2 regions of the Ruegeria sp. HKCCA0370 genome follow, and region 1 is predicted to be linked to the other one. Evidence: riboswitches for the same ligand, from Rfam matches in the RefSeq annotation. Region 1 holds a riboswitch; the other holds the start of a gene.
The links. A riboswitch is a leader RNA that binds a small molecule or an ion and turns the genes downstream of it on or off. The one in region 1 is predicted to bind cobalamin.
Positions count from the first base shown of each region.

Region 2: it holds a riboswitch for cobalamin, as region 1 does, so the genes downstream of both, GOW31_RS20275 (hypothetical protein) here and GOW31_RS21185 (DUF4198 domain-containing protein) in region 1, are expected to answer to the same signal.

Region 1 covers NZ_WQEP01000018.1:18,241-26,067, forward strand. Annotated here, with positions in the region: gene GOW31_RS21170 (ABC transporter permease) at 1-219, opposite strand, end outside; gene GOW31_RS21175 (sugar ABC transporter substrate-binding protein) at 328-1,347, opposite strand; gene GOW31_RS21180 (ROK family transcriptional regulator) at 1,600-2,724, shown strand; cobalamin riboswitch at 2,846-3,045, shown strand; gene GOW31_RS21185 (DUF4198 domain-containing protein) at 3,177-3,962, shown strand; gene cbiM (cobalt transporter CbiM) at 3,969-4,580, shown strand; gene GOW31_RS21195 (cobalt ABC transporter permease) at 4,577-5,152, shown strand; gene cbiQ (cobalt ECF transporter T component CbiQ) at 5,152-5,931, shown strand; gene GOW31_RS21205 (energy-coupling factor ABC transporter ATP-binding protein) at 5,928-6,578, shown strand; gene GOW31_RS21210 (hypothetical protein) at 6,683-6,895, opposite strand; gene GOW31_RS21215 (hypothetical protein) at 6,972-7,827, opposite strand, start outside.
Region 2 covers NZ_WQEP01000014.1:45,541-53,367, forward strand. Annotated here, with positions in the region: gene GOW31_RS20255 (bifunctional 2',3'-cyclic-nucleotide 2'-phosphodiesterase/3'-nucleotidase) at 1-1,199, shown strand, start outside; RNA gene ffs (signal recognition particle sRNA small type) at 1,239-1,337, shown strand; gene rsgA (ribosome small subunit-dependent GTPase A) at 1,506-2,531, shown strand; gene GOW31_RS20270 (hypothetical protein) at 2,571-3,428, opposite strand; cobalamin riboswitch at 3,562-3,784, shown strand; gene GOW31_RS20275 (hypothetical protein) at 3,875-4,282, shown strand; gene GOW31_RS20280 (dual specificity protein phosphatase family protein) at 4,274-4,786, opposite strand; gene GOW31_RS20285 (DNA polymerase III subunit gamma/tau) at 4,957-6,720, shown strand; gene GOW31_RS20290 (YbaB/EbfC family nucleoid-associated protein) at 7,121-7,474, shown strand; gene recR (recombination mediator RecR) at 7,536-7,827, shown strand, end outside.

The DNA.
Region 1 (7,827 bases):
CAGCGCGAATGGCGAGAAGAACTTGGAGCCCAGCAAAGCCCCGAAAATGACGATGGCAGCCACAAGAACGATCAGCGGCACCAAAGAGGGGTTCACATGCAGAAAATGCTGAACCGTTCCGACGAACCCGCGGTGGTGATCGTCAAATTCGGCAATCTGTTCCGGGCTGCCTTTTGCAGCGGCTTCGAAGTCGTCTGATCGTCGTGAAGTATCGGACATAAAGGTTCCCCCAAAGCGTCAGGTTGCTGACGACTTTAGCAAGTTTTCGGGCGAATGGGTGGTTTGAAATGCGGAAGGCCGCCCTCTGCGGCCCTCCGGGTGGTCAGGTTAACCCCAGCAGAGGTCCATGCCTTCTTTGACCGAGATCGACTCGACGCCTTCGGCAGGCTTGTCCGTTACAAGCGCTACGCCGGTGTCAAAGAAATCCTTGCCAGGCGTGTTTTCAGGCTTCACGCCTTCGTCCGCCCATTTCTTGACGGCTTCAACACCCAGCGATGCCATCAACAGCGGGTATTGCTGCGACGTCGCACCGATAACACCATCGGCAACGTTTTGGACACCCGGGCAGCCTCCGTCCACGGAAACGATGAGCACGTCATTTTCGCGCCCGATGGCTTTCAGCGCCTCGTAGGCGCCTGCCGCGGCAGGCTCGTTGATGGTGTGAACAACGTTGATCGTCGGATCCTTGGCCAGAAGGTTTTCCATCGCGCGGCGACCACCTTCTTCGTTGCCGGCGGTGACATCACTTCCGACAAGGCGGGGGTCATCTTCATCACCGATTACGTTCGGATCCGCCAGATCGACACCAAAGCCTTGCAGGAAACCCTGATTGCGCAGCACGTCAACTGTCGGCTGACTGACGGCAAGATCCAGTGTCGCAATTTTCGCGTCGTTGGCTGCGTCGCCCAGCGTGGCTTTGGCCCATTGTCCAATCAGCAGCCCGGCAAGGAAATTGTCCGTGGCAAACGTTGCGTCAGCCGAGTCAATGGGTTCCAGCGGCGTATCCAGAGCGATAACCAGAACACCTGCATCCCGCGCCTGCTTCACGGCCGGAACGATGGATGATGTGTCCGAGGCCGTCAGCAGAATGCCTTTGGCGCCGTCCAGAATGCAGGTCTCAATAGCTTGCACCTGCGTTTCATGGTCACCGTCAACTTTGCCCGCAAAGGCTTTGAGCGTCATTCCCAGCTCTTCCGCTTTTGCAGTCGCACCTTCTTTCATTTTGACAAAGAACGGGTTGGTGTCCGTCTTGGTGATCAGGCAAACAGTTTCGCCTTCCGCCATTGCACTGCCAGCCATGGCAGTAACCCCGAGCGCAGCAGCACCCGCAAGTTTTGCAAGTTTCATCGATTATCCTCCCAGTTTTTTCTATGCCGAGTAGGGCACGAGGGCGATCAGGCAAAAATCCTGACCCCATAAGAAACAATCACAAGATTCGAATTTTGAGTCAATAAATAAATCACTCTTATTTATTATTGACAGTGCGGGCGGGCTTTCTCATTCTTCAGCAGGAAAGGGGTGGTCGTGCCGGAAAATTCATCTCGGAAAAATTCGATTGGCCTGCACGGGTCAGAGGTACGCGGAACCAACCAAAGCGGGATGCGGGCCCGGAACGAACGGCTTGTATTGTCGCTTGTCCGGCGTCACCAGGCCCTTTCGAAGTCCGAGATCGCGCGCATGACAGGACTGTCGGCACAAACCGTTTCCGTCATCATGCGGCTGTTGGAGAAGGATGGTTTGCTTTTGCGCGGCGAACCGGTCCGCGGGAAAGTCGGGCAACCTTCCGTTCCCATGCGACTTAACCCGGATGGTGCCTTTTTCTTTGGGCTCAAGGTGGGGCGTCGCAGTGCCGAGTTGGTTTTGACTGACTTTGTCGGAAATGTGCGGCAACGCGATCGGCGAACCTATGACTATCCAACGCCGAAAGCCACTTTGGAGTTTTCCACTGAGAGTCTGGGCAAAATGATATCATCCATGTCGCCTGAGGCCAAAGGCAGGATTGCGGGACTTGGGATTGCCATGCCGTTCTACCTATGGGACTGGGCCCAGACCCTTCAGGTTCCTCAGGAAGAAATGGACCCGTGGCGCGTATCAGACCTGAAGGCTGACCTGGCGCGTCGCCTCGATATTCCGGTATTCCTGCAAAATGACGCCACTGCGGCTTGTGGGGCGGAATTGGTATTCGGTCCAGCCGATGGGCCCAGGGATTTCCTGTACTTCTATATCGGGTTTTTCATTGGCGGCGGTGTGGTCCTCAATGGCGCAATCTTTTCGGGGCGTGGAAACGCGGGCGCAATCGGCCCCTTGCCTGTGCCAGATGATGCCGGTGGTGTCAGACCCCTTATCGACGTGGCCAGCCTGTACGTGCTCGAGCGTGCAATCACCACAGCAGGTGTCACGTCGCATTCCATTTGGGAAACGACCCAGCGTTGGGATGTGCCAAAAGTTCAACTGGAATACTGGTTGAAACAGACGGCGAGCGGGATTGCCTTTGCAATTGTCTCATCCTGTAGCCTGATAGATTTCGAATGCGTGAAGATTGACGGCTGGATGCCGCAGGACATCAAGGCGCGTTTGGTTGAAATGGTCGAAGACAAACTGTCTGAGCTTAACCTGACCGGTCTCGAGCGCCCTGCCGTGCTGGCAGGGACCGTGGGCCCGGAAGCACGCTCACTGGGCGCGGCGAGCCTGCCGTTGTCGGAAAGGTATCTTTCAGAAGCTTAGATGTGAAATCACCTTGTTGCCTTGGATATTTCACAAACTGGTTCACTCTCGCAAACTGCCGAGCTCATTATTTTCGATGGCCGTAACACATTTTCGTTGACGGAGGGCTGAGTTGTCTGGCAAGCCGCTCGGCATGTCCGGTTCCGGGGCTTGCTCTGGAATCAATAGGGAATGCGGTGCGGGCTCAGGCCCAATTCCGCAACTGCACCCGCAACTGTAAGCGGCGAGCAGGGCTGAAACGCCACTGGGGGTTGCCCGGGAAGGCCAGTCCAACGCTTTGACCCGCAAGTCAGGATACCTGCCGGACATGTGCCCTCACAAGGGGCACTCCTAATCGGCGACGGGATGTGCGTCGGACCAGGATGCCTGAAAGGGTGATTTGGCGTTGAATGTCCCGTGGTCAAAACGAATTTCGCGCCGGGATTGGCGCGACGGGACAAGGACGACTGTTCATGAAAACGCTGCTCAGCGCAGCCGCTGCCGCGGTGGCTCTTCCTGCCATCGCAAATGCGCATTTCCTTTTGGAATACACCACGGACACCATGATCGAGAAACCGGGCGATGTGCCGGTCAAACTGATTTTCTGGCATCCGTTCGAGAATGGCCATGTCATGGATCTTGAAAAGCCGCAGGAATTCTATGTGATCCACAACGGTGAAAAGACCGATTTGCTGGACACGCTGGAACCTATCCGGTTCACCGGCGGGGAAAACGAGGGCGCGGCGTTCAAGGGCAGTGTCCCGGTCAAACGTTCGGGCGACTATGTGCTGGTGACGGTTCCTCAGCCTTATTATGAGGAATCCGAAGACATTTATATCCAACAGCTCACCAAAGCCTTCCTGAACCGCAACGAATTGCCGACCGACTGGATGAATCCCGTGGGTCTGCCGACCGAGATTATCCCGCTGAACAAGCCGACCAACATCATCGCGGGTTCGACTTTCACGGGCCGTGTGCTGGCTGATGGTCAGCCGGTTGCGGGGGCCGAGATCGAGATCGAGTACATGGCCGCCGAACCCGACATGGAAAGTTCGGCCGTTTCTGCACCGAAAGCGTCTCCTATGCCGGGTGGTGCGGTGGTCGCAATATCTGACGACAACGGGTACTTTTCGTTCGGCGTTCCGAAAGCCGGTTACTGGGGTTTCGCCGCCCTTGGTTCCGGTCCGGCAACCGAACATGAGGGCAAAGAACTCAGCCAGGATGCGGTCATCTGGATTCGTGCCTGGGATCTGGAGTAACCCCAAATGCACATCGTCGACGGAGCCCTTTCCAACCCGGTTGTAATTGGCGGCGCCATAGCCGCCGCGGGCGGGATCGCCATGGGTCTCAGGTCTCTGGATCTTGATCGCATCCCCACTGCGGGCGTGCTGTCAGCCAGTTTCTTCGTGGCATCCTTGATCCACGTGCCCATTGGTCCGTCGTCGGTCCATCTGATCCTCAACGGCATGGCCGGGCTGCTGCTTGGTTGGGCCGCATTCCCGGCTTTGTTCGTCGGGCTTTTGCTACAGGCGGTCTTTTTCGGCTTTGGCGGGTTGACGGTGTTGGGGATCAACACCGTCAATATCGCCTTTCCCGCAGTGGTGGCCGGAATGTTGTTCGGTCGTCTGATCGCGCGTGGAACGCCTTTGCAAGGTGCGATTTGGGGGGGCGTCGGCGGCGCATTTGCGATTGCGGCGACAACCGGCATGGTCGCGTTTTCCTTGGCGCTGTCGGGGGATGAATTTCTGCCTGCCGCCAAGCTTGTTTTCTTCGCCCATATTCCTGTCATGGCCATCGAGGCGATTTTGACCGGGTTCGCCGTGTTGTTGGCGCGCAAGGTCAAGCCCGAGCTGTTTTTCAGAGGAGCAGCCACATGAAGCATCTGGTTGTCATATTGGCCGTGTGCTGCGCACCTGTGCCTGCCCTGGCGCACAAGGTCATAGCCGGCGTTTTCGAGTCGGGAGACGTCATCGAGGGCGAAATTGGCTTTTCTAACGGCGACATGGCAAACGGCACCGAGGTCATTGTCACCGGCCCGGATGGGGCCGAGCTGGGTCGATCGGTCACGGATGCGGACGGTTTTTTTGTCTACACGCCGACCTCGGCCGTGGCGCACACCTTCTTTGCCGACCTTGGCGCCGGGCATGTGGCCGAAGTCACGATGTCTGCCGAAGATGTCGCGCGGATCATGGGCGTTGCCGTGGCAGAAAACGGTGGCTCATCTTCGGCTGCTGTGACGCAAGCCAGCGGTTCGGCGGCGTCTCTCAGCGCCGAAGAGCAGCAGGTTATCGCCAAGGCCGTACGTGACGAATTGCGCCCGCTCAGGCGCGAGATTGCGGCCTATCGCGAACAGAATGACCTGCAAACCATCCTTGGCGGGATCGGGTACATCGTTGGTCTGTTTGGTCTGGGCTTTTACATGGCGGCCCGCCGCAAGCTGGCCTCCTGATGGCACACGTTCTGGGGCACAAGGAAAAAACACTGTCCGAAGCCGGTGACGGACCAGAAGGTCTGATCAGCCTGCTGGATCCTCGGATGCGGATCGTCATGGCAGTTGTTTTTGCGGTCGTGACCGTGGCGCTGTCATCCCTCGGCGCGCTTTGCGCGGCGCTGACAGTGTCGCTTTCGCTTCTGATAGTTTCACGTCTGCCGCGGCGAAAGACGTTGAAGCGAATGGCCATGATGGATGGGTTCATCCTGTTCATGCTGGTCCTGTTGCCCTTTTCCATGCCCGGGGATCCGATGTTCACGCTTTGGGGATTCTCCGCAAGCTGGCAGGGTTTTTGGAAAGCGGTCGAGATTGCCTTGACCGCCAATGCCGTGATCCTGTCCCTGTTGGTTTTGGTCGGGACGATGGAGCCGGTTACACTGGGCCACGCCCTGCATCGTCTGCGGTGCCCCGAAAAGCTGGTTTACCTGCTGATGTTCACGATCCGGTATATCGAGGTCTTGCGCGAAGAATACCTGCGGCTGCGCGCCGCCATGAAGGTGCGTGGTTTTCGGCCAGCAACAAACTGGCACACATATCGCAGCTTTGGCTACCTTGTGGGTATGATGCTTGTGCGCGCGATCGAAAGATCAGAACGCATCCTGGCCGCTATGAAGTGCCGGGGGTTTTCCGGGCGTATGCCGTTGCTTCAGGAATTTGCCCTGACCCGTGCGGACATTGTGTTTGCGGCAGGTTTCAGCGGTCTCTGCCTGGGTCTGATCGTTCTGGAATTCGCATGACACTGATCGCGCTTGAAGACATCTGTTTTTCCTACCCCGGCCAGCCACCCGTTCTGGACGGGGCAAGCCTGAGCCTGAGCGCGGGGCAGCGCCTGTCCCTGACAGGCCCGAACGGAGCGGGGAAATCGACGCTCCTGCGGATTTTGCTTGGGTTGCAGCGCCCGTGTTCGGGCACTGTCACCGTTTTTGGTCAGCAACGCGTGGAAGAGGCTGATTTCCATGAGGTCCGCCGCCGGGTGGGGCTTGTATTTCAGGATGCGGACGATCAGCTGTTCTGCCCGACCGTCGCCGAAGACGTTGCTTTTGGTCCGCTCAATCTGGGCAAGACCCGTGACGAAGCACTTGCCATCGTCGACAAAGTACTGGGCGATCTGGACCTGATGCACCTGAAGAACCGCATTACCCATAAATTGTCAGGCGGAGAAAAACGTCTGGTGACCCTGGCGACGGTTCTGGCGATGGAACCCGAAGTGCTGTTGCTGGACGAACCGACGAATGCGTTGGATACGAAAAACGAAGCGCGCCTGCTAGAAATCCTGCGCGCGTTGCCACAGGCGATTTTGCTTGTCAGTCATTCGCCGGCGTTCCGCTTGGAACTGGCGCCCGATGAACTGGATCTTCGCGACGGGAAGCTGGTGCCGGTCTGACCTGTTCTCGTGGCAACCGGACATGGTGGTTTCAGATATGCAATCATACCGCCTGAGCCACGCCATGAAACGGAAAGCGAACCTTGTGCGTCGTCAGGCCCTGGCTATGTGCGCCTGCGGCTCATCAGCCCATATTTGACCGCCCATGCCCGAAAGGACCCGCGTCTGCGCCTGTCCTGTTTCACAGGTTGCCTGGATTGCGCACCGCCTTTGCGGTTGAATTCGAACACGTCGATTATCCGCTCGGCACAGCCACAGGCTTCGCCCATGCCGACTTTGGCGAAATAGAATTTCTCGAAACGCTCGGGGTTTTGCATGGCTGACCTCCTGAATGCATTGAACCTCATGAAGGGCGCATTGCCAAATCACTTTCCTGCGTTTCAGGCCGCCGCGCTATGGCGCGGCGAACTCGCTTCCTGTCCAGACATTGTCCAGTTGATTGAAGACCGGCGAGGTAATGAGCATTTCAGCGGAATATAGCAGTTGCAGCTCATCCGCAAACCGCGTGACGCCCGGCACAAGCCCGGTGATGTTGCGCCATTCCGCCCAGGTTCCGGGATTTGACAGACTGGTCGGATTTCCGGGATCAGCGGGCTGGTGCCACCCGGCGGCGTTCAGCAGCGGTGTGAGCGCAAAGCGCGCATCATTGCTGTCGACTTCGGTACAGGCAGTGGTGTCGCACTCCCAACTTGTCCAGTTCGCCGCCGCGATGGTTCCGGCGATCGGAGCGGCGGCGTCGATGACCCGAACCATAACCTCGAACCCGCCACCAGCCGTCGGACGGCTGAGCGACAAAGGGTCTGTCGCCACGGCGTGCAAAGCCGCTGTTGGCGCCAGGCTGAGTGTCCGGCCGATCAGAGCCAGCTGCGCAGAGCCGTCTGTTGCGGGTGCAGACCCCGCAGCAGGCAGGATCCTGACAGGTGTCAAAATCGGAACCGCGCCACCGCGGATTGTGATTTCCTGCACCGCATTGTCAAAGGCCGGAACAAAGTCGCTGCGGATCGTATAGGTCAACGGGAAGCTGGGTTGTTGCGGCCCCGCAGGTCGGGCACCGTCACGTGTGACAAAGGACAACGGTGGAACGGCACCGGGCTGTGGCAGCGAAATCTGCGGCCCTGCTATGCCCAGCGCGGCCGCGATCATGCGCGCGCGCTGTTCGGCCTCTCCATACTCGCTGAGCAGATTTATGTAGCCGCCGATCTCGGTGATGTTGCGCGGGGCCGGGATGCGGGATGGGGCAATGTCGCCA
Region 2 (7,827 bases), on a different contig from region 1:
CGACCGACACTGAAAATGCCGTTATTCCCCTGGCCGCGATCGAGGGCATCGACGCTGTGGTCGCCGGGCACACTCACCTGACCCTTCCCGCACGCACCGGCGCGCAAACCCCGAATGTGGATTACGTGAAAGGGCTGGTGCATGGAACGCCGGTTGTCATGCCCGGCTCGGCAGGCGCATATCTTGGAGTAATCGATCTGGCCGTTACCCTACAGCCCCAGTCGGGGCTGCGTGTTGTTGACAGCCACGCCGAATTGCGCCCGATTTCGATGGGCGGCACCGCGATTGGCGAAGATTTGGCAATCGCGAATCTGGTTGAACACGCACATCAGCAGACCCGTCAGGACATGGCCGCGCCCGTTGCGCACGTCTCGGAGACATTGCACAGCTATTTCAGCTTCTGTGCGCCGGATCGTGGATTGACGCTTGTTGCCGCCGCACAAGCAGCCGCGTTGCGCCCTTTTTTACACGGCACCACGCTTGCAGAGCTGCCACTGTTGTCAGCCGCGTCACCGGCCAAATGCGGCGGACGCTCTGGCCCCAGGCACTATACGGACGTGCCGCCCGGTGAAATCTGTCTGCGTCACGTGGCGGACCTGCATGTCTTTCCCAACGAGTTGCGCGCGGTTCAGATCACGGGCGCGCAGCTGCTGGAGTGGTTGGAGATGTCAGCCAGTGCATTCAACCAACAATTCCCCGATGCCGAGGCAGAACTGTTCGACCGGGATCGGGCAGGATACAATTTCGATGTCATCTTTGGCCTGTCCTATCAGATCGACCCGTCGCAACCGGCGCGTTACGATGTCGGGGGGCAAATGATCCATCCCGGCCACAGGCGAGTGCATCATCTGACTTGCGCGGGCCAAGCCGTGCGGCCGGATCAGACATTTGTCGTTGCGCTCGATAATTATCGCGCAAGCGGAGGCGGACATTTCCCGCATGTGTCATCGACCCCTGCCATAGATCTGCCCCCGCTGGATATCCGGGACATTTTGCGGGATTACATGACGCACCGCCTGCCACCCGACCCATTGGCCCGGCAACCTTATCCGTTCTCGCTGATGCCGAAATCGGGGATGAAGACCATTCTTCGGACAGGGCCCGGTGCTTTGAAATATGTCGACGAATTGAACAGGTTCGCCCCCAAGATTCTGGAACCTGACGAACAGGGTTTTGCGCGCATTCGCCTGACGCTCTGACGGGTTGTCTTTTGCCGAAGCCTTCCCTATATCCAGAATCGAGAGGTTGGCGCGGGCGAGCGCCTCGCCAACCTGGTCAGGTCCGGAAGGAAGCAGCCACAACGAGCCCCGCTTGGGTCGATGTCCAACCTCTCACTTTATGAACCTTAATGAACCTTGGCCGCAGGAGGGCTTTATGATTGTAGCAAAGATCCTTCGGGCAGCACGGTTCTGACCTCACGGTATCAACTGACTGCCTGAACACATGACCCGGGGATGAGCGCTTGCCATCCGTCGGGAGTGCTGTTTCTGACGACAGGCAGACCAATGTTTCTTACACTTTCGGACCTGGGATGGTCCTCTCACTTTGCTGCGCAACACGCGGCTTATCCTTCCTGCACACCTTTTCGCATCACTTCCGTTCATCGGGACCGCCTGATCGGGCTGAACCCGGATGGTGAAGTCCCGTTGCTGACCCTCGATCAATCAACCGGCACCTATGCCGTTGGCGACTGGGTTCTCACCGACGACGACAAACGCGTGCGCCATTTTCTCGACCGGCGCAGCCTGCTGCACCGACGCGCCGCCGGTACAGGTGCCGCGACGCAACTGATCGCAGCCAATGTCGATGTGCTGTTCATCGTCAGCTCGTGCAATGCCGATTTCAACCTGCCCCGGCTGGAACGATATCTGGCGCTTGCGCATCAGGCGGGGTGTTACCCGGTCGTTGTTCTGACAAAGGCCGACAAATCGGCAGACCCTGACAGTTTCGCGGGGCAGGTGCAATCACTGGACCCGTTCCTGACGGTTCTGGCGATCAACGCGCTGGACCCGGCAGAGGTTGAAAAGGTTCTGTCCTGGTGCCCAAAAAGCCAGACCGGAGCGCTGGTTGGTTCGTCGGGCGTTGGCAAGACGACACTTGCCAATACCATGACCGATCAGAATCTTGCCACCTCGGACATTCGCGAGGATGACGCGCGGGGCCGACACACGACAACCGCACGCGCATTGCACCGGATGCGCAACGGCGGCTGGTTGATCGATACACCCGGAATGCGCGCGTTGCGCCTGCTGGACGCTCAGGACGGGATCGACGACGTTTTCTCGGACCTTGTCGAGTTGAGCCGGGACTGCCGTTTTTCGGATTGCCAGCACAGCTCCGAGCCCGGATGTGCCGTGCAAAAGGCAATAAGCCACGGCACGCTTGATCCGGCTCGATTGGACCGATGGCGCAAGCTTCGGCGCGAAGATCAGCGCAATTCTGAAACCGTCGCGCAGTCCCGGGCGCGGGACAAAGCGTTCGGCAAGATGGTCCGTGGCGTCATGAAGGAAAAGAAACTTCGCAACCGGTGATGGCGGGTCGGGGCCTGGCCCGTTCTGCGCCGCGTCTGATCAAGCGATCAGTCGCGGCCAAACCGCTGCATTGCGCCGGGCAAATGCTCCGATATGACCAACCTCGGACAACCCGAAATCGGCAGGGCTCAGCAGGTGGCGGTTGGCATCGGGGCCGTAAAGATCCGCAAGCCGCCAAACCGCGTCCGGCGGCACCATCTGGTCGTCCTCGAAGGTGAACAAATCCACGGGCGTTCCAGAATCCTTCCACTGCGCCGCAGGTAACTCATGCCCGATTTCAGGCACATAGTTCAAAGGCGCCGTACACCATTTGCGCCACTGCCAATAGACCGATGCCGGCAGATCCGAGCCGAACCCGATCGCCTTTCCGGGAAGGTAGCCAAGGGCTCGGGCCAAAAGCGGGGCATGACCATACCAGAACAATCCTGCCAAACCACGATAGGGCCACGGGTGGTCGCTTACAGTTACCAGCCCCGAACACACACAGATCATCCGGTCAATCAGATCGATATCCGGCTGCACAGGCCCCAACATTGCGCCGATCGAATGGCCGATGGTCCAATGCTGCGAATCGGGAAACCGTCTGCGCATTTCCGCCCGTGCCGCGGGCATGTCGATCAAGGCCCAATCCGCCATGGTCGCACGCGAGTCTTTCAGGCGGCCAGTCAAGGAATGCCCGTAATCGCGATAGTCATAGGTCAGGCAGGCCATACCCTGCTCGGCAGCAAGCCATCGTGCGAAATGACGGTAATAATCGCGCGGCACACCCGTTGCACTGTTCAGCACGACGACGATTTCGGGCGAGGTCAGCGGGCTGTACAACCGAGCAGACAGTGTTTTCTGCCCGGACGGAAAGCGAAACTCTTCGGTCAATACCGTTTGCTCTGTGTCCAACATGATCTCTGGCTTTGCGCTTGGTAAATCCGGTTTCCGAACCTCAACGCCCTCGACACTATGCATGAACCAACATCGTATCCAGCATGACCAAGCGTCCGGCCAAAAGATCGGCTTGACTCGATGCGTGCTCAAACGCTAGCGGTTGTGTGATGGTTTCCGGCCTCCACAAGGGGTCGGGATGAAAAGGGAACACGGTGCGGTAATGTCTGGTCATGCAGGCAACAACCAAATCCGCGACTGCCCCCGCAACTGTAAGCGGTAAGCGATGCCGAAACACCACTGGCCCCGAAGGCTGGGAAGGTCGGCAAAGCGATGACCCGCAAGTCAGGAGACCTGCCATCGGAAACGAAACCGAAACTCGGGCGGGGTGTCCGGGCAGGTCCTGACGGCATCACGCTGTTCCACCTGTCCCCAATATCCTGTCCACCAAGCGCGGAGGGCGCAGGATGATCTGGAAGACAAAAACACATGAATTCAGTGCAACAGTATGTCAGCGGACGGGCAAAACCTGTCCCGCTTTGGCGCGGCTGGCGCGCTCGATATCCGAAGCCATGGCCCAGGCGACCTCGGCCACAAGTGACGATTTCGAGATTGAGGGCAGCAGCGAGCTGTCACATTGCGCCGAAGGATGTCATGCAATTTTCCGCGCGCGATCAGACAGCATTCGTGTCTTTTGCGGAACGCAGCCCGAAACCGCAATTGAGCCGCTGAACGGCTATGCCGACCTGATCTTCGGAAACACGTTCAGTGCGATGCCATCCGGCGTCGTGAAGACCCCACCCTGCGCGATGATCGAAGTTTCCACGATCCGGCCTCGAAAACCTGCTTGCGCGCCCATGCAGATTTCAATCTGAATCCAGACTGACCTGTGCCTGGGCGCGCCGAGAGGCCCAGGCCAGTTGCGCATCCGTTTCGACGGCGCAAGGGCGCACCGCCCGCAATCGTTGCAGCGCCGTGTCCGCGCGTTCGCCGCATTCGACCATAAGCCGAAGGACAACCATACCTGACCTGCCACATCCCCCGCGGCAGTGTACCAATACGCGACCTCCGCCGGAAAGCGCGTGCCGGGCCGCGGCGCTGACGGACGGCCACGCGTCATCAATCGCTTTTGTCGGCGCTCCGAAATCTTCGATCGGCAGGTGAACCCATCGGCTGGCGCGGCTTTGAATATCGCTGCCAAATTCCTGCGCCCCGTCCTGAAGCATTTCGACATCCGTCGTCATCGAAACAACAAGCCCCGGCTGCCAGGCTGCGATCATATCCAGATCGCTGGAGTAATCTCCGCCGCGTCCGGGCATCGAGGTCAGCGCCAGCGTTCCGCCACCGACTTGCAGGGCGTAGATCACCAACTGCGACATGAATCCTGTCCTCCCCAAAGAACTCTTTACAAAATGAGCCATTAAATCCGCTGATGCAGTTTAGTGCGAAAGCGACTCGTTTCTAAATCAAAAATCATCGCGCCCCGCTGTGGACGCGGGCAACGGTGGCCACTACGCTGTGCCCAAGCACCGAATCCCAACGAGAAGACATGACAGACAGCTCCAACCCCGCCTATCAGGTTCTCGCCCGCAAATATCGCCCGGAAACCTTTGCCGATCTGGTGGGTCAGGATGCCATGGTGCGCACCCTGAAAAACGCGTTCGCGGCCGACCGGATCGCGCAGGCCTTCATCATGACCGGTATTCGCGGCACCGGCAAAACCACGACCGCAAGGATCATCGCCAAGGGGATGAACTGCATCGGACCCGACGGAACCGGTGGCCCCACGACCGAACCCTGCGGTCAGTGCGAACATTGTGTCGCCATCATGGAAGGCCGCCATGTCGACGTGATGGAGATGGACGCCGCCAGCCGTACGGGCGTCAACGACATCCGCGAGATCATTGACAGTGTCCGCTATCGCGCCGCCAGCGCGCGTTACAAGATTTATATCATCGACGAGGTTCATATGCTCTCGACCAGCGCGTTCAACGCGCTGCTCAAGACGTTGGAAGAACCGCCCGCGCATGTGAAGTTCATCTTCGCAACCACTGAAATCCGCAAAGTCCCTGTCACCGTGCTGTCCCGCTGCCAGCGTTTCGACCTGCGCCGGATCGAACCCGAAGACATGATTGGCCTGCTGCGCAAGATCGCCGAAGCGGAAAGCGCCCAGATTGCAGAAGACGCGCTGGCATTGATCACCCGAGCAGCGGAAGGATCGGCCCGGGATGCGACCTCGTTGCTGGATCAGGCGATATCGCACGGGGCTGGCGAGACGACCGCCGATCAGGTCCGAGCAATGCTTGGACTGGCGGACCGTGGCCGCGTTCTGGACCTTATGGATATGATCCTGCGCGGCGACGCCGCGGGCGCACTTACCGAGTTGAGCGGCCAATACGCCGAAGGCGCGGACCCGCTGGCGGTGCTGCGCGATCTGGCCGAGATCACGCACTGGGTGTCCGTCGTAAAGATCACACCTGACGCGGCCCAGGACCCGACGGTTTCTCCGGACGAACGGACCCGGGGCCAACAGATGGCCGAGGCTCTGCCGATGCGGGTTCTGACCCGGATGTGGCAAATGCTGCTGAAGGCGCTCGAGGAAGTCTCGGCTGCCCCCAACGCCATGATGGCCGCTGAAATGGCCGTTATTCGCCTGACCCATGTGGCGGATTTGCCCAGCCCCGAAGAGCTGATCAAACGGTTGCAAGATGCCCCGCCACCGCCGCCGGGCGGGCCCAATGGCGGCGTTTCGATACCCCGACAGGGCGCCGGTCCGGCGCCGGCTGGCGCGGCCCATCCACCTACCTATGCGCCGTCCCCTCGCGGTGCCGGTGGCGCACCGGTTGCAGCCCTGGCGCAGGATTCCCAGACGGCTCTTGCCCGGTACCCGACCTTCGATCACGTGGTGGAATTGATCCGGACAAATCGCGACGTGAAGTTGCTGGTCGAGGTGGAAAACGGCGTGCGCCTCGTCTCCTATCAACCCGGGCGAATCGAATTTACGCCCGCCGCCCAGGCACCGGCCGATCTGGCGCCACGGCTGGGCTCTGCCCTGCAACGCTGGACAGGAAATCGGTGGGCTGTCTCGATCGTCTCGGACGGTGAAGCCCCCACAATTGCAGAAATACGGGACGAGGCCGAGCTGGCTCTGAAATCCGAGGCCGAAAAACACCCGTTGGTGCAGGCGGTACTGGCGCAATTCCCAAAGGCGAAAATCACCAGGATCGAAACGCCGGAGCAACGCGCCGCCAAGGTCGAGACCGAAGCGCTTCCCGAGGTTGAAGACGAGTGGGACCCGTTCGAGGAAGACTGACCTCACCGCCCGTCACCCCCTGTTTCAAACGAAACAGATCGAGGTTTCGATCGAATACATCCGCCCGCATGTCTCAGATCGTTTGTTGCGACACCGGCCAGCGGTAGGCGGCCCGTGACAATTCTGATCCGGATGCCGCGTAGCCATTCGAACCACGCCCAGATTTTCTTTGCCCTGTGTGATCAGTCTCGGCAGCAGGCCATATGCGCGCCAAGGACGATCTGCGCTTTTCGGACCTGCAGGCGAATATGGCGTCGCAGACGGGCGGCACGATCCTGCTGACGCCTGCGCCGATCAACATGCCGGCCGGAACGGTAGAGCCTCCGACCGGCGGGAGAACCCTTGTGCCATGTCGCTGCTGCCCGTATCTAGAGCGCAAACGGAGACACAGGAGAATACTATGCTGAAAGGACTCGGCGGGCTTGGCGGTCTGGGCGACATGGCCAAGATGATGAAATCCGCGCAGGACCTGCAAACCAAGATGACCGAAATGCAGGAAGAGCTGAACAACATGATGGTTGTCGGCGAATCCGGTGCAGGGCTGGTCAAGGCAACGGCGACAGCCAAGGGTGAACTCAAAGGTCTGGATATCGACCCCTCCATCTTCAACGGTGATGACAAGGAAGTGGTCGAAGACCTGATCCTAGCCGCCATCAAGGATGCGCAGACCAAAGCCGCTGAACGTTCGCAGGAAGAAATGGCCAAGCTGACCGAAAGCATGGGCTTGCCCGCAGACATCAAGCTGCCGTTCTGAGCTTCATCTTTTCTGAAATACTCCCGCCGGAGGATCCCTCCGGCGCAAAGCAGGATTGGCCATGAGTTCGAACAGCGACATCGACAACCTGATCGACCTGATGGCCAAACTGCCGGGCCTGGGCCCGCGCTCGGCCCGCCGCGCTGTGCTGCACCTGATCCGCAAACGTGCCTTGCTGCTGACGCCCCTGTCTGATGCCATGCAGCAGGTCGCGATCACGGCCCGGGAATGCCTGAATTGCGGCAACGTGGGCACCACCGATATCTGTGACATCTGCAACGATGAGGCCCGCGCAACCGGAGAGCTCTGCGTGGTCGAAGACGTCGCCGACCTCTGGGCGATGGAGCGTGCCG